2 regions of the Lysinibacillus sp. YS11 genome follow, and region 2 is predicted to be linked to the other one. Evidence: riboswitches for the same ligand, from Rfam matches in the RefSeq annotation. Region 2 holds a riboswitch; the other holds the start of a gene.
What was found. Region 2 has a riboswitch for cyclic di-GMP ahead of LBYS11_RS14060 (amidase). Riboswitches for the same ligand answer to the same signal wherever they lie in the genome.
Positions count from the first base shown of each region.

Region 1: another riboswitch for cyclic di-GMP. It lies ahead of LBYS11_RS19920 (methyl-accepting chemotaxis protein); the one in region 2 lies ahead of LBYS11_RS14060 (amidase).

Region 1 is NZ_CP026007.1:3,960,942-3,965,161, reverse strand. Features, by position in the region: gene LBYS11_RS19940 (MFS transporter) at 1-142, shown strand, start outside; gene LBYS11_RS19935 (alpha/beta-type small acid-soluble spore protein) at 213-416, opposite strand; gene LBYS11_RS19930 (YehS family protein) at 601-1,095, shown strand; gene LBYS11_RS19925 (hypothetical protein) at 1,237-1,431, shown strand; cyclic di-GMP riboswitch class I at 1,634-1,719, shown strand; gene LBYS11_RS19920 (methyl-accepting chemotaxis protein) at 1,825-3,000, shown strand; gene LBYS11_RS23840 (methyl-accepting chemotaxis protein) at 2,997-3,575, shown strand; gene LBYS11_RS19915 (SDR family NAD(P)-dependent oxidoreductase) at 3,565-4,220, shown strand, end outside.
Region 2 is NZ_CP026007.1:2,831,492-2,835,711, forward strand. Features, by position in the region: gene nspC (carboxynorspermidine decarboxylase) at 1-612, shown strand, start outside; gene LBYS11_RS14060 (amidase) at 658-1,539, opposite strand; cyclic di-GMP riboswitch class I at 1,583-1,674, opposite strand; gene LBYS11_RS14065 (chemotaxis protein CheW) at 1,812-2,300, opposite strand; gene LBYS11_RS14070 (M20/M25/M40 family metallo-hydrolase) at 2,324-3,439, opposite strand; gene LBYS11_RS14075 (hypothetical protein) at 3,574-4,220, opposite strand, start outside.

The DNA of each region.
Region 1 (4,220 bases), 1.1 Mb from region 2:
GTTTTCACCAATCTTTGTAGGTTTTATTTTACAAAGCTACGATATGACTGTCGTGATGATTTACTTAGCAGCACTGTATTGTATTTCCTTTATCGTTATGCTAACGCTTAAGAGCTCAGGGAAGGAATTGCAAATAGCATAATTTTATAGAGCACGAAAGAACGAATTCCAATTATGTAAATGGGATTCGTTCTTTTCTTATTAGTATTTAATTATAATAAACCTTTTGAACGTTTTTCAGCGATTTCAACAAGACGTTTTGTAATCTCTCCTCCAACGGAACCATTTGCACGAGAAGATGCTTCTGGCCCAAGCTGAACGCCAAACTCTTGTGCAATTTCATATTTCATTTGATTGACAGCCTCATGTACTCCAGGTACTAGAAGTTTATTTGAACTGCGGTTATTGTTAGCCATTGTTCTCACCTCCTTGACCTTAGAATGGTTGCGATTAAATTTTTCATACATTTAAAAAGTAGGAAATGCACACGCTATTTGCTAACAACAACAACTTGTGGAAAGCTAGCAATAATCAGCAAACTCTCTGTTATAATTAAGCCTGGCTCTTTACTATATAAGGTTAATTAAAGGAGGAAATATAATGACAAATAATGATATCTTAATTCGTTTACGCTATGCGTTCGATATAAAAAATGTAGATATGGTAGAAATTTTTAAACTTGGTGGCATGGATTATACAAAGGAAGAAGTATTAAATATGCTGATTAAGATTAATGATGAGGAAGAAGCGCCAGAGGAATACATCAAATGTAATAATAAAATGTTAGAGGCATTTTTAAATGGATTAATTACTTTTAAACGCGGGCCTCAGAAACCAAGAGAAGGACAGGCTGTTGGACCTTTACCTGTGTCAGGTAAAGAAAGCCCAAATAATATGCTGCTAAAGAAAGTAAAAATTGCTTTAGCTTTAACAACTGAGGAGATGCTTGAGATTTTATATGACGGCGGCATTAAAGTTACAAAAGGTGAATTAGGTGCTATTTTAAGAAATCCAAGTCATCGTAATTATAAAGAGTGTGGCGATTCATTCGTACGAAATTTTTTAAGGGGCCTAACATATAAATATAGAGCATAATGCACAATGGATATCAATCATAAAGTGCCATTTTTTTCTTTAAAACTCGTTGACAATTTGTGACGAAATTGTGTACAATAAAATTATCACAAAATGTTCACAAAAAAGATGAAAAATGTTCACAGACAAAGGGGTGCTTGTATGATTTATTTTGACATCTTATTAGTAGCTATTGCATGTATTACAATGCCTTTTATTGTTGCAGTTATGTTAGATATTTTTTATGCGGAACGAAAAAAAGTACGCTTTTCATTACGTCGTACTTCCGTATGGTATATCGCTATGTTTGCGTTATCCTTTATACCTTCCGTATTACTTGTCACACAAAACGTATAATTTATTCAAACACTTAGGGGTAAGTGAATTGAAAGTGGACAGCTACAACGCTAATTGAGGTTGTAGCTGTTTTATTTTGTTCAATAGATGAATCATAATTAAGTAATTTATATAATTATTAATGAAGGAACAGCTAGTATAAAATATGTATGTTTTAAGTAGAGAGCATTGACTACTTTTACCTACTGTGTTAATTTTGGTAGGGAAATATAGGCAAATTTACTGAAAAGTAAAGACGCAAAGCTACAGGTCTAAGGCAATAAGTGCTATGGCGGCTGGGTTGCAAAAGAGTGCTAGTTGTATCATTCTCATTCTAGTTTTTGTTCTTTTATGCCTATTTCTTTTGAAATAGGCATTTTTTTGCAAGTAAAGTTCAAAGGAGGAAAAGGGGAAATGAAGTTGTTAAAAAACACATCATTAAAAAATAAGCTTTTACTAACAGTCTCTATCGTTGTATTACTGCTTATCGCTATTATTACGACGCAAAGTATTAGTGAATTGAATAATCGGATGAATGTGGATTTGGAGCAAGAATTAAAAAGTGTTGGTTTATTAACAGCTATGAACTTAGACAGTGATGAAGTAAAAGATTTGCTGTCCGAAAAAGGGGAAACAAACGCAAAGTTTACAAAGATCCAAAAGCAACTTGATATGATTCAGGAACAGCAAGGTATTATGAGCTGGAGTTATATTTGGGATGTCAAGGATGAGGGTGGCGTCAATCCAATTGGCTATACCTCTAATCTAAATGAAGTATATGAAGCCGGTGAAATTTTTACTGATTTAGCGGATGAACATGTAGAAACAGCAAAATTAGCTATTGAAAATAATAGTACAGAGGTAACTGATATATTCGAGGATCCTTTTGGTTCTTGGAGAACGGTTTTTAGTCCTATTAAAGATGATAATGGCCAACTGATTGCCCTATTAGGGATTGATTACTCCGCTGATTATATCAATACGATTATTAAAACAAGTGTGATTAAGCAAATTGTCATTGCCATTATCGGCATTTTAATTTTATTAGTTTTAGTTTACATAATTATAGATCGACTATTAAAGCCACTGAAAAAAGTAGTGAACGTTGCCAATCAAGTGGCAAATGGTGAATTAATAGATGTGGATTTAGAGACATCAAAGGATGAAATTGGTAAATTATCTGAATCCATTCGTACAATGGTGGCTAATTTGCAACATATTATTTTAAACATACGCAATACATCCAATCACGTTTCTTCAGCAGCCAATCAATTAACGGTACATGCTGGTGAAACTTATAACAGCTCAACAAATATTGCACTAGACATGAATCAAATTACACAAAATGCTGAGGCCTCGATGACCATGACAGAGGAAACAGCTGCTGCTATGGAAGAAACTGCAACAGGTATTCAGCAAATTGCTGATTCTGCAAATGTAGCTGCGGAATCCTCTATTTCAGCATCACAGGCTTCTGAACGAGGCAATGAAGTTGTACAACAAGTTATTGCTCAAATGGAGTTAATTAATGATTCTGTTGAACAAATAGGGACAACCATTAATGGACTACATGTTAATACAAAAAAATAAGTGAAATTGTTAGCTTAATTACTGCTATTGCCGATCAAACAAATCTATTAGCATTAAATGCTGCGATCGAAGCGGCACGAGCAGGTGAACATGGTAAAGGCTTTGCCGTTGTTGCGGATGAAGTGAGACGCTTAGCTGAACAATCCTCTCAATCAGCAACAGAAATTTATAATTTAATTAGTTCTATTCAGTCTGATTCAAACGCTTCTATCACAGTTATGGAAAAAGGCAAAGAGGATGTTAAGGTAGGGATGGCATTTACCAATGAAGTAGGCGAAATCTTTAAAGAAATTCTTACTTCCTCAGAAGAAGTAGCTAGCCAAATACGTGAAATTTCAGCAGCCTCACAACAAATTTCTGCATCCTCAGAAGAAGTGGCGGCATCTGTTAATAATATTAAACAATCTGCAGAGCAGTCAGCAGAGTTCTCTTCAAATGTCTCGAATTCTACACAAGAGCAATTATCTACCATGCAGGAAGTAAAGGATGCCTCTTCATCACTGGGCAAAACAGCAGAAGAGCTGCAAGGTCTAGTGGCAAAATTCAAATTGGAGAATGATCATAATGGACATTAATTTTACAGGAAAAAATGTTTTAATTACAGGCTCTAGTAAAGGAATCGGTAAAGCAATTGCTTTAGGCTTTGCGCAACATGGAGCCAATATTTTAATTAATTATATTGGGGATGAGCAAGAGGCAGAAGCTGTACGTGCAGAAGCAGAAAAGTTGGGTGTGAAAGCTTTAATATTCCATGCAGATGTTTCTAACTCTCAAGAAGTACAAGCGATGCATCAATTCATGGACGAGCATCTCGGGGATCTTGATGTTCTTGTAAATAACGCTGGATTTGCACAGGGTTCCAGCATTACAGATTTAACGGATGAGCAGTGGGATCGTATGATTAAAGTTCATTTATATGGCTGTTTCTATAATTGCCGTGAAGCAGCTAAAAGAATGAAGGAACGTAATACAGGAAAAATCATTAATATTTCATCTGATATTGGTAGCTTGGGTTGTGAAGAATTCACGCATTATTCAGCTGCGAAGGGTGCTATTAATGCTTTTACAAAGGCTTTAGCAAGAGAATTAGCACCTTCTATACTTGTCAATGCAGTTGCTCCTAGTGGAACATTTACGGACATTCTACAAGAGTTTGGCGATAACTATGTGGAGGAAGAATCCGCAAAATATCCATTAAAACGTTTAGCGCAACCAGAAGA
Region 2 (4,220 bases):
GAACAAAATTCTGATACATTAGAGCGTATTATTGAAGTAGTTGAGGAAAAATTTGGTGATGTTTTACACCAAATGAAATGGTTAAACTTCGGTGGCGGTCACCATATTACACGTGATGATTATGATGTAGAAAAACTTGTGAACATCATTAATTATATTCAAGAAAAGTATAACCTGCTTGTTTATCTTGAGCCAGGTGAAGCAGTAGCCCTTAATACAGGTTATTTAGTAGCAACGGTGCTAGATATTCAAGAAAATGGAATGGATCTTGCTATTTTAGATACATCAGCAACATGTCACATGCCTGATGTACTTGAAATGCCTTACCGTCCAATGATTATTGGTTCTGGACAAGCAAATGAATTAGCACACACATATCGCTTAGGCGGACTAACATGTCTAGCTGGTGATGTGATTGGCGATTATTCGTTTGAACAGCCATTAAAACCAGGTGATCGTCTTGTATTCACAGATATGGCTCATTATTCAATGGTGAAAAACCATATGTTTAACGGTGTCAACTTACCATCTATCGTTTCTTATAATGATGAAGAAGGTATTAAAGTCATTCGTGAATTTAAATTCGAGGACTACAGTGGTCGACTGTCCTAATACCAATAGAAAAGCCCTTCCAGTTTAACACTGGAAGGACTTTTTTTATGGACGCATGGTCATCCAATTCTCCACATAATGAATGGCTACTCCATAAAAAGCATCGTTATTTGAAAAATGTTGCTGAACAAGTATAAGCTGTTCATTCATAAAGGCTTCTCCATTATCATAAAAAGTAATATTTTCCCCTTCCTCTGAAGCGCCTGTTTCTACACCAATTACAATTGATTTATTCACAGTGGAAGCATAAGCGATTTCATGTTCTACAATAGAGATAATATCTTTTGCAGCATCACGATAGGCCATGATCGTCACACTATCCGTATGGTCAATGACCCAATCAGCTAATAACCCTTTTCCAAATTGGTTATTATACTGAACTTCATCAAACCAAAATGGCATATCTACTTCTAAAGTAAGTTGTAACTGACTTGCCTTCTCACTTGCTTTCATTATTAGTGCTTGATAGGATTCTATCGTTTGTGCTTGATGTAAGCTCCATCCACTATTTAAATAAGGTTCTACATCAAGGTGAACCCCAGAAAATTGCTCAGATTCAGTTGAATTCTCATTATATGTATGTAACCAATTAAACAATTCGTCTTGGCTTCGACTACCCTCAGCTGAAACCCAGCTTGCAGCACCATCCAATGCATAAATGCGAATACCTCTGTGAGAAGCGTTACTAATAAAATGCTTATAGTCATTGCTCGCTATGCCTTGATCGATTTGCAGATAAACTTTATTGACATCGTTATGTTCTAAAAATAATAATATTTTTTCTTGGTCATCCATGATGAGGGATGTATCCCACAGCCATGTAGCCTTTTCCTGTATAGACATGGCATCAACCTTTCCACTTGATAAAGCTAATGAACTAATCATGATGACGATTAGTGCGGTCCATACTTTTAATTGTCTCTTCATACGAACTAACTCCATTCTACTCGCCACGGCCCCTAGAACAGAACCTGGCAACCTGACAATCTTGCACTGAAATTATAGTGTTTAGACTCATGGCTTTGCGTCCCTCCCTTTCGGTGAAGTTTGCCTTTTTCAGTTTTTTCTTAATCATTATCATACGCGGTTAGCAATTGTTTGTCTGTAGGTATAATGCATAATTGTCACATGTATGATCACGTAAAAACGACAAAATACAGGTTAAATTTACTATTCAAACATAAAAAAACGTAGAGTACTTAAGCCTCTACGTTTTCCTTTTCATTTTCAAGCATTTTGTGTAAATAATCGATAATTTCTCGAATGCCCTCTAATGAATTAACCAGTATTTTTGGATCAACATATGTTATCATTCGATTTTCAAGATTAGCTACCGCAGTAAAATAGCGTGTTTTACTATAATTGACTAGACCCAATTGCTGAAGTACTGATTCATCGAAATCAAGAATTTCACGTGCTTCTGTAACAAGTAATCCATAATTAACAACATCTGTATTCAACACAATGATACGAGCAGTTGCTGTATTCGATGAACGATTGTACAGTATGCGTTCAAAATCAAGAACAGGTACAAGCTCACCGCGAATTCTTGTAAAGCCTAGAAGATAGTTAGGTAAATGAGGAATAGGTGTTACTTGCTCTAATTTTTCAATTGAAATCGCTTGCTCCACAGGCACAGCATACTCCTCTGTCCCACAAGCAAAAACGACTGCTTTGACACTTTCCATAGGGTCACATCCTTATTCGACTGTTAGTTTTTCGCCGATTCTTTGACGATTTCTACTAGTAAATCTGCTAATTTTTCAAGTTCTTCTACTGGTATTTTTTCATTTGTTGTATGGATATCCTCGTATCCAACAGATAAATTAACTGTAGGAATACCAAAGCCTGCGATGACGTTTGCATCTGAGCCTCCACCAGAAATGCCTAGTGTCGGTGTACGATCAATATTGCGTGCAGCAGCCATAGCTACCTGAACTACTTTATCAGATTCCGTTACACGGAAGCCTGGATACATTAGCTTCACTTCTACCTCTGCACGTGCGCCTAAAGAAGCAGCTACTTGTTCAAACGTATCTTGCATATGCTTTGTTTGCGCATCCAATTTAGCTTTGTCTATAGAGCGTGCTTCTGCAAGGATTGTCACTTCGTCACAAACAATATTCGTCGCTTGTCCACCTTCAAAACGCCCAATATTCGCTGTTGTTTCTTCATCTAAACGACCTAGTTTCATTTGAGCAATGCATTTTGATGCGACTGTTATGGCAGAAATGCCCTTTTCAGGAGCAACCCCTGCATGTGCCGTTTTTCCAATAATCTTTGTGAAAATTTTCGCTTGGAATGGTGCTGCTGTCACGATACCACCAACTTTGCCATCGCTATCAACCGCAAATCCATATTTTGCTTTAATGTTAGCTGGATCTAACTCTTTAGCGCCAACAAGGCCACTTTCTTCACCAGCCGTAATAATAAATTCAATATCGCCATGTGCAATATTTTGCTCTTTCAAACGTTTGACCATCTCAAATAGAGCAGCTAGTCCTGCTTTATCATCGGCACCTAAAATCGTCGTACCATCTGATACGATATAGCCATCTTCACGTAAAGACGGTTTGATGCCTTTTCCTGGAACGACAGTATCCATATGAGAAGTGAAATAGATTGGCTCTACATCCAATGTGCCTTTTAATGTGGCAATAATATTACCTGCCCCATGTCCATTACGCGTATGTGCATCGTCTTGAATCACTGAAAATCCAAGTGCAGTTAACTTATCTACAAGAATTGGTGCTATTAGTTGTTCATGTTTTGTTTCCGAATCAATTTGTACGAGCTCAAAAAACTCTTCTACTAAACGACTTGTCATGTTGTAAAACTCCCTTAGTTTACGTGTATTTCCACGTTATAGTATATGTATCATTTTAGCACAACGTCAGAAGAGTTGAAATCATTGAACAATACTACCAAAATAAAAAGTCTGAGAAAAATCTCAGACTTTCCCTAGTCATTGAAAATAAGCTCTTTTTCTTTTTCTAATGATTGTAGGTAGTTGACAGCTTTATTATGTTTATCCTGTAAGCGCCAAATCGTATTATGTACATCATCTTGAACACGCGAGACCTGTTCCCTTGCTGTCGAGATTTTAGAATGAACAGACCATGCTGAAAAAATATCATCAAAAAAGTAATCAGCAAACTTAACAAACCCATCTGTTTCAATATGCAGCGATTTCGTAGACATTTCATGAACATCTAATAATTCATTATGAAACCGTTGTAACGCAATTTGAGCACTATGTAAATAGTTTTCAGACTGATCGAGTGCATCATGCTTTAAGTGCGTAGCAATCAGCCCACCGCCAAAAAATGTATCCCATGTGGAATATCCATTGGCCGAATGTAATGAAGCTGCTGCTTGCCCTAGCCTTGTAAGAGCTACTTCTCCCGCTTCCTCCGCCTCTTTAATTTCTCTAATGAGCTGCTTTGTTAGCATTTCCTCATGTGCTAAATGCTCTAGCCTTTCTGCTTGGGCAGCATCATGAATCTGTAAATATTTCTTCTTTTTAAGGTAGACCTGTTGAAGTGATTGCTGTAGCGCATTTTCATCAATCTGGGCAAGCTGATTCATCACTTGCACGTTGTCCTCTG